One region of the Pantoea folii genome, then DNA from elsewhere that is predicted to be linked to it. Evidence: predicted binding sites of a transcription regulator. Region 1 holds the regulator's gene; the other holds the start of a gene.
The links. Region 1 encodes LexA, which represses DNA repair genes until DNA is damaged. Its sites were predicted from a motif close to TNCTGTATGTACATACAGNA; they were not measured.
Positions count from the first base shown of each region.

Region 2: a site for LexA is predicted at 1,784-1,803, ahead of umuD (translesion error-prone DNA polymerase V autoproteolytic subunit). Genes of this name have one in related genera too.

Region 1 covers NZ_JBWXON010000008.1:156,768-160,186, reverse strand. The annotation lists gene plsB (glycerol-3-phosphate 1-O-acyltransferase PlsB) at 1-415, opposite strand, end outside; gene AC1MDE_RS11745 (diacylglycerol kinase) at 543-911, shown strand; gene lexA (transcriptional repressor LexA) at 1,017-1,631, shown strand; gene dinF (MATE family efflux transporter DinF) at 1,758-3,080, shown strand; gene AC1MDE_RS11730 (CsbD family protein) at 3,245-3,419, shown strand, end outside.
Region 2 covers NZ_JBWXON010000001.1:474,546-477,964, reverse strand. The annotation lists gene AC1MDE_RS02355 (hypothetical protein) at 122-301, shown strand; gene umuD (translesion error-prone DNA polymerase V autoproteolytic subunit) at 1,822-2,244, shown strand; gene AC1MDE_RS02345 (hypothetical protein) at 2,413-2,568, shown strand; gene AC1MDE_RS02340 (YgiW/YdeI family stress tolerance OB fold protein) at 3,016-3,408, opposite strand.

The sequences.
Region 1 (3,419 bases):
CCTGGATTTCGCGTCCCGGCGCACGACCAAACATCACCGCAACTGGTAACATCTGTACGTCGAGATCAGGGTTACTGCGGTGCAAATCGAGATAGTCGTGGAATAGCTTCACCGACTCAGGATTGGCAACGAAATAGGGGAATACGCGTGGGCCATCATGAATAAACACGTGACGCGGCAGTAGCGTGCCGTCGATCTCCAGCGGAGCCAGCGGATCGGGCAGATCATGTTTCAGGCACTGTGCCCGAAGAGTGAGCAGGTCAGCCTTTGAATCATAAGGCAAAACATACATCACTGGACGAGTCGGATCGATCCCGTGTTCTGAGACAGGATCGGTCGGAATGACCTTACTCTTTACCAAAAAAGAGAGTGGTAAATTCAATAGTTTGTAATAAAGTTTACGCCAACCTGACATAGACAACTTAAAGCCTCTTGTTAGCAAAGCGCGGCAAGCATACCAGAAAGTGCAACGAAGATCTGTGGCTTACACGACCTCAGATAGCCCACATATTGACGCCAAATCACATCAAGGGTTCCAAAGCATGGCAAATAACGTCACCGGTATTCAAAGAATAGTGAATGCAGCCGGTTATTCCTGGCAGGGCTTGCGCGCCGCCTGGAAACATGAAGCCGCATTTCGTCAGGAAGCCATTGCTGCACTGGTGGCGATTGTGGTGGCTTGCTGGCTGGATGTTGATGCGATTTCCCGTGTGCTGATGATTGGCTCCGTGGTGCTGGTGATCATCGTTGAAATCCTGAATAGCGCCATTGAAGCGGTGGTGGACCGCATTGGGCAAGAGCGTCATCCTTTAGCCGGACGAGCAAAAGATATGGGCTCAGCGGCGGTGTTGCTGGCTATCTTACTGGCTCTGTTTGTCTGGATCGCACTGCTCTGGTCGCATTTGCGATAGGTATTCCAGAATCTTCAAACCGCTGATTTTTCCCTCTGTTTTGGTTTTCATTTCGCCAATACCTGTATATACTCACAGCGACTGTATAAACAACCAGGGGGCGGGATGAAAGCGTTAACCACCAGGCAGCAACAGGTCTATGATCTGATTCGCGACCACATTAACCAGACCGGCATGCCGCCAACGCGTGCGGAAATTGCTGCGCAACTGGGTTTTCGCTCGCCCAATGCTGCGGAAGAACACCTGAAAGCACTGGCGCGTAAAGGCGTCATCGAGATTGTATCCGGTGCATCTCGCGGCATCCGCCTGCTAATGGAAGAAGAAGTCTCCGAAGGGTTGCCGCTGATCGGTCGCGTGGCCGCCGGTGAGCCGCTGCTGGCGCAAGAGCACATCGAAGCGCACTATCAGGTTGATGCCAATCTGTTTAAACCTACCGCCGATTTTCTGCTGCGGGTGAGTGGTATGTCGATGAAAGACATCGGGATTATGGACGGCGACTTGCTTGCAGTGCATAAAACCCAGGAAGTCCGTAATGGTCAGGTTGTGGTGGCGCGCATTGATGATGAAGTGACCGTCAAACGCTGGAAAAAGCAGGGTGCCATTGTGCATTTGCTGCCAGAAAACACCGAATTCCAGCCGATTGTGGTCGATACCCGTGAGCAGGCTCTGACCGTTGAAGGTTTGGCTGTGGGCATCGTACGTAACGGCGAATGGCTTTAATCTCTCATTGAATTCCCCCGCTGCGGTTGGTCGCTGTGCTGACCGCAGTCTGATACATTGATTTTCCTCCTCAGGCTGATTGTCGGTTAATGGTCCTATTGACCAGCGCAACAATGGAACGGGCGAATGCGGCTGTTTTCCTCCTCAGATAAAGCATTGTGGCGGCTGGCGCTGCCGATGATTCTCTCCAATATTACCGTTCCGCTGCTCGGTGTCGTCGATACGGCAGTGATTGGCCATCTCGATAGCCCCATTTACCTCGGTGGCGTGGCGGTAGGTGCAACGGCGACCAGTTTCATCTTTATGTTGCTGTTGTTCCTGCGCATGAGCACCACGGGTTTGACTGCGCAGGCGTTTGGCGCGAACGATAAAACCGCCTTAGCGCGGGCGTTGACGCAACCTCTGCTGATCGCCCTGGTGGCGGGCGTGCTGTTTTTATTACTGCGCGCGCCCTTTAGTTTGATCGCAGCCTCATTAATGGGCGGCAGCCCGGAAGTGCAGCACCAGGCACAAATTTTTATCAACATTCGCTGGCTTAGCGCACCGGCGACCTTAGCCAATCTGGTGATTTTGGGCTGGTTGCTTGGCGTGCAATATGCGCGAGCGCCGATGGTGCTGCTCATTGTCGGTAACCTGGTGAATATCCTGCTCGATCTCCTGTTTGTGCTGAAGCTTCACTGGGGCGTTGCAGGTGCGGCGGCGGCAACGGCGGTGGCAGAGTACGTCACGCTGGGTGTGGGGTTATGGATGGTGGTACGTGTGCTTAAGTTGCGCGGCATTTCTTTCAACCAGCTAAAACAGAGCTGGCGTGGTGATGCGGCACGCCTGTTCCGGCTCAACCGCGACATCATGCTGCGTTCGCTGATGGTGCAAATCTGTTTCGCGTCACTCACCTTGCTGGGCGCGCGTTTAGGGCCAGATGTTGTTGCGGTGAATGCCGTACTGCTGATGTTCCTGACGTTTACGGCCTATGCGCTGGATGGTTTTGCCTATGCCGTGGAGGCCTGCTCCGGTGAAGCGGTGGGGGCGCGAGATCGCAGTCGCTTATTACTGATTTGGCATGCTGCCTGCCGTCAGGCTGGTATCGTTGCCCTGGCGTTCGCAGCCATCTATGCGATAACCGGCCCCCAAATTGTGGCGTTGCTCACCTCGCTTGAGCCACTGCGAGAGATGGCCGATCGCTATCTTGGCTGGCAGGTGATTCTGCCGCTGATCGGTGTCTGGTGTTATCTGCTGGACGGTATGTTTATCGGCGCCACGCGCGGGCGCGAAATGCGCAACAGCATGATGATGGCGGCAGTGGGTTATGGGCTTGCCTTACTGACACTCCCGTGGCTCGGTAATCACGGCTTATGGCTGGCGGTGACGGTGTTTCTTGCCTTGCGTGGCTTGACGCTCTGGTGGATGTGGCGACGCCACTGGCGACACGACAGCTGGTTCACTGTTTGAATAAGCGAAGCGTAACCTACAGATTATTCTGTATTTTTTTGCGTAATCCTATCTGGCTACTATAATTATCTCAAACGGCGCAATTGAGTAGCGCGTTGTGTGGGTGATTACCTGATTTATCAGGAGATCATCGCATCTCACTCAGGATGATGTGGAGGATTATGATGAACAAAGACGAAGCGAGCGGTAACTGGAAGCAGTTTAAAGGGAAAATGAAAGAGAAGTGGGGCAAGCTGACGGATGACGATATGACGGTCATCGAAGGTAAGCGCGATCAGCTTGTCGGTAAAATTCAGGAACGCTACGGCTACGCGAAAGACCAGGCCGAAAGCGAAGTGA
Region 2 (3,419 bases), on a different contig from region 1:
CGCTTTCCAACACCCCATCTTCCCGTGCTTCATTCATGAATCATTCACCTATTCGCAGACGAAACATATTGTCTGTTTTTTCTGAGACTGGACGAACATTAATTTCGTTGGGAGTGAACAAATGGAACAGGGTTTTTATTGGGTCCAGAAGGGCGAGACTCAACCTGAAGTCTGGTACTTCGCCGATGGTGAAGGGGGAGGATGGTTCAAGCCAAGCCGAAGTCTGCCCGTTCACCCTGATGATTTTAACGAGCAGGGGTACAATGTCATCAGTGATCGCCTCGAACCCCCGGCAGAATAATGACAACACCTGTACGACCTACCTCCCCCCCCTGGCAAAGGAAGTCGTATGGAAACGAGGCATTGCCATTTGAAATGCCCGCCTGGGACGGCCTACATGCGGTAGGTATTTCTCCTGTAGACGCAAACCGAGTGCTTTAACCTGTTTCAGGTTCTGCTTTCGGCTACATGAAATAAGTCGCAGGTATTTAGTAAAAGTAGATCGGGATGCACCAGATAACTTTCAGGTATGGCTGTTGGGTGATGAGTAATCTCTCAAGGTGTTCAATCCCAACGGGTGCTGAGCAATTATCCTGATTACTCTCGGTAGGGGGGCATCGCCAGCAAAAAAAAGCATGAACCAGACGTGAGTCCGGTTCATGCAGAGTGCTGACTACTTAGTTTTCTTTTTATTTGCCCGCTCTGATGCGTCGAGTCACCAGGGCGTGGGTCCCCACTGGGTTTGTACCAGAAACACAATCACCAGAACCAGTAAAGTGGTGACGGCCGGTATGATCAGGTATCGCATGTTCAATCTCCTGTCTGTATGACCACGAGAATTTGAAACGATGAAAAACCCGCCCGTATTCAACACCAACCGCTCAGTGGCATCGGCAGCCTGGCGATGGATACTAATGTCGTGTTATGGCCAGCAAAGCGCCGGGCTTAGCGCTTTAAAACCCGTTCAGATATATCGGTAAACCTATCGCTAACACTGTAATGGCCACGATATTCAGTACAACAACGAATCCTGGTGAAACATCCATAAATCACCTCAGGTAAACGAGCGGCATTCAGCAAGACACGACATCGGGCTGCTGGCCAGTTGGTCATCGCTGAAATCACCGACACTGCCGTGCTGATAATTCACCTACTGAGCACGCAGCATGTATCCCAGCGTTACCGCACAGGCATTTTGCTCATTAAGCGTAGTGCAGGTCTTCACAGACCAAAAGCGTAGCCGTATAGCGAAGTCAGGGTTTTTTTTACAGGGTGCGGAAATTGACGGGCAGCCCCACAGCTAAACGCCACTCAAACGAGCTGCCGGTTTTCAACCGCGCGGTGCAGGTGAGAGGTTAAGCTAAAAAAAGCCCGCTCAGGGCGGGCAAAAAGCAGTGGCTAAGGAATGTCTCTCTCGTATGAAACGCATCCTGTGTGCTGTGCTGCCAGTCAACGACTGACCCACATAACTTAGACCATTAATTAATGAATGGTAGGATGTGTTAACAAAAGCGATAAAATTCCAGTAATTTACAATAAGTTATTTGAATTAACGACTTATAAACAAAATTTCAGAGAGTTAACCGAAGCGGCAAGAGATTGCTGCTAATTATCTCTGGTTTATGTCGGCCTGAATAATGCTCAAATTTAAAACTACTGTGCTTATGGCAACCGGCCCGGTCAAACTGAAATGCCATGTCCACCTCAGATTAAATCCCCTTTGCCAACAACGCGTTTGGAAAAAGTCTTCATCCCCGACTTGATCGATTGTGCTGATTACGATTACTGTTTATATATACAGTATTTATCAGGGCTATCATCATGGAGTTTTTCAGACCTGCGGAAATCCGCGCCATTCTTGAGTTACCGCTTTTCATTGCCAGAGTTCCGTGTGGCTTTCCTTCGCCGGCTCAGGACTATGTCGAACAGCGGCTGGACCTTAATAATCTACTGGTCAGTCATCCCAGCTCAACCTACTTCATCCGGGTCAGCGGAGATTCGATGATTGAAGGCGGCATCAACGATGGCGACATGCTGGTGGTGGACAGCTCCGTCACTGCTGAGCATGGGGATATCATCGTGGCCGCCATCTCCGGCGAGTTTACGGTCAAGCAGCTGATGACAAGACCTTTCCTGCACCTGAAACCGATGAACGCCGCGCACGCCATTATCCCGATCCCCGATGCCGATCAGTTTGAAATCTTCGGCGTGGTCCGGCACTCGATTAAGACGATGGGCCGTTAATGTTTGCCCTGGTGGATGTGATCTCATTCTATGCCAGCTGCGATACGGTGTTCCGACCTGATCTGCGCGGTAAGCCGGTATCTGGTCGAGTTAAGAGGGCGAAGCTGCATTGTGAATGTACTCAGGCAGCCTGGTAACGGCAGCACCGTGCTTCTGAAGGTGGCGGGGATGCTGGAATGGGGTGTGACGATGTTTCACCCCAACCGGATCCTGACGGAAGACGGACTGCTTTTAGAGGATGATTTGCTTGAGGATGTGACCGTTGTGGGGCTGGTGACGCATGTAGTAAGTGCTTTGAACGTGTCGAATTCTTCCCCCGTTTGAACTTCATCGGGCAAAAAAAGGCCCGCATCGGCGGGCGAAATTCGTTACATGGGATAATCTCCATATAAGTTATGACGTTAGGATGATTTGAAAGTTCATATTTTCCGACTAACTTTGTACTTAAACCAAACCGGCGTTGCCTTTACATGATATGAAAGATATAAATTCTCACCGCGCAGGAATGATTGGATGTGCCATCGGATCGGCTGTAGTCGAGCTGGCGGCAAAAGGTGTGCCGCTCAGCAGGGTCAGTATCATCATTGAACTTGAACGTATCGCTACGGAGTCATCAGACCTGCAGGTAAAAGCGTTTGCATTAGATGCCGCAAAGTTGCTTAGGGCAGGGAACGATGAAGTTAACGCTTAGCGTTTGAAAATTGACGCTGGTGTAAGGTGAAAACATTCGGCCCCCTGCTGAAACTTAAGCGGAGGCCCTGAAATGCATGGTTAAGGTTCGTCGATGCGTGAAACTTTCAGATGCGCGCTTTCGCCCTTACCGTAGACTTTGCCACTCACGCGCACTTTATCTTCTGCACTGTAGGTTTTACCTTTGAAAGTGCTCACCGGGGCATCGATGTTGACCGTGCCAGAGCTGTCACGGAACTGATAAGTGTCGCCTTTGATCTTTTTAGCGATATAGCCCTCCAGCGTGACATATCCCCCCTGACGAAAATCTTTGATCAGCGTAACCGGTGTTTCTGCCGTATCTTCCGACCCCTTATACCCGGCATCCTCCTTATTCTGAGGTGGGGGCGTCTTACCTGCTTCATATCCACCCGTTTCGGCATACGCACCGAAGCTCAGAGGTAACATTACTGCAATCCAGGCGACCTTATTCATTTCATTCTCCA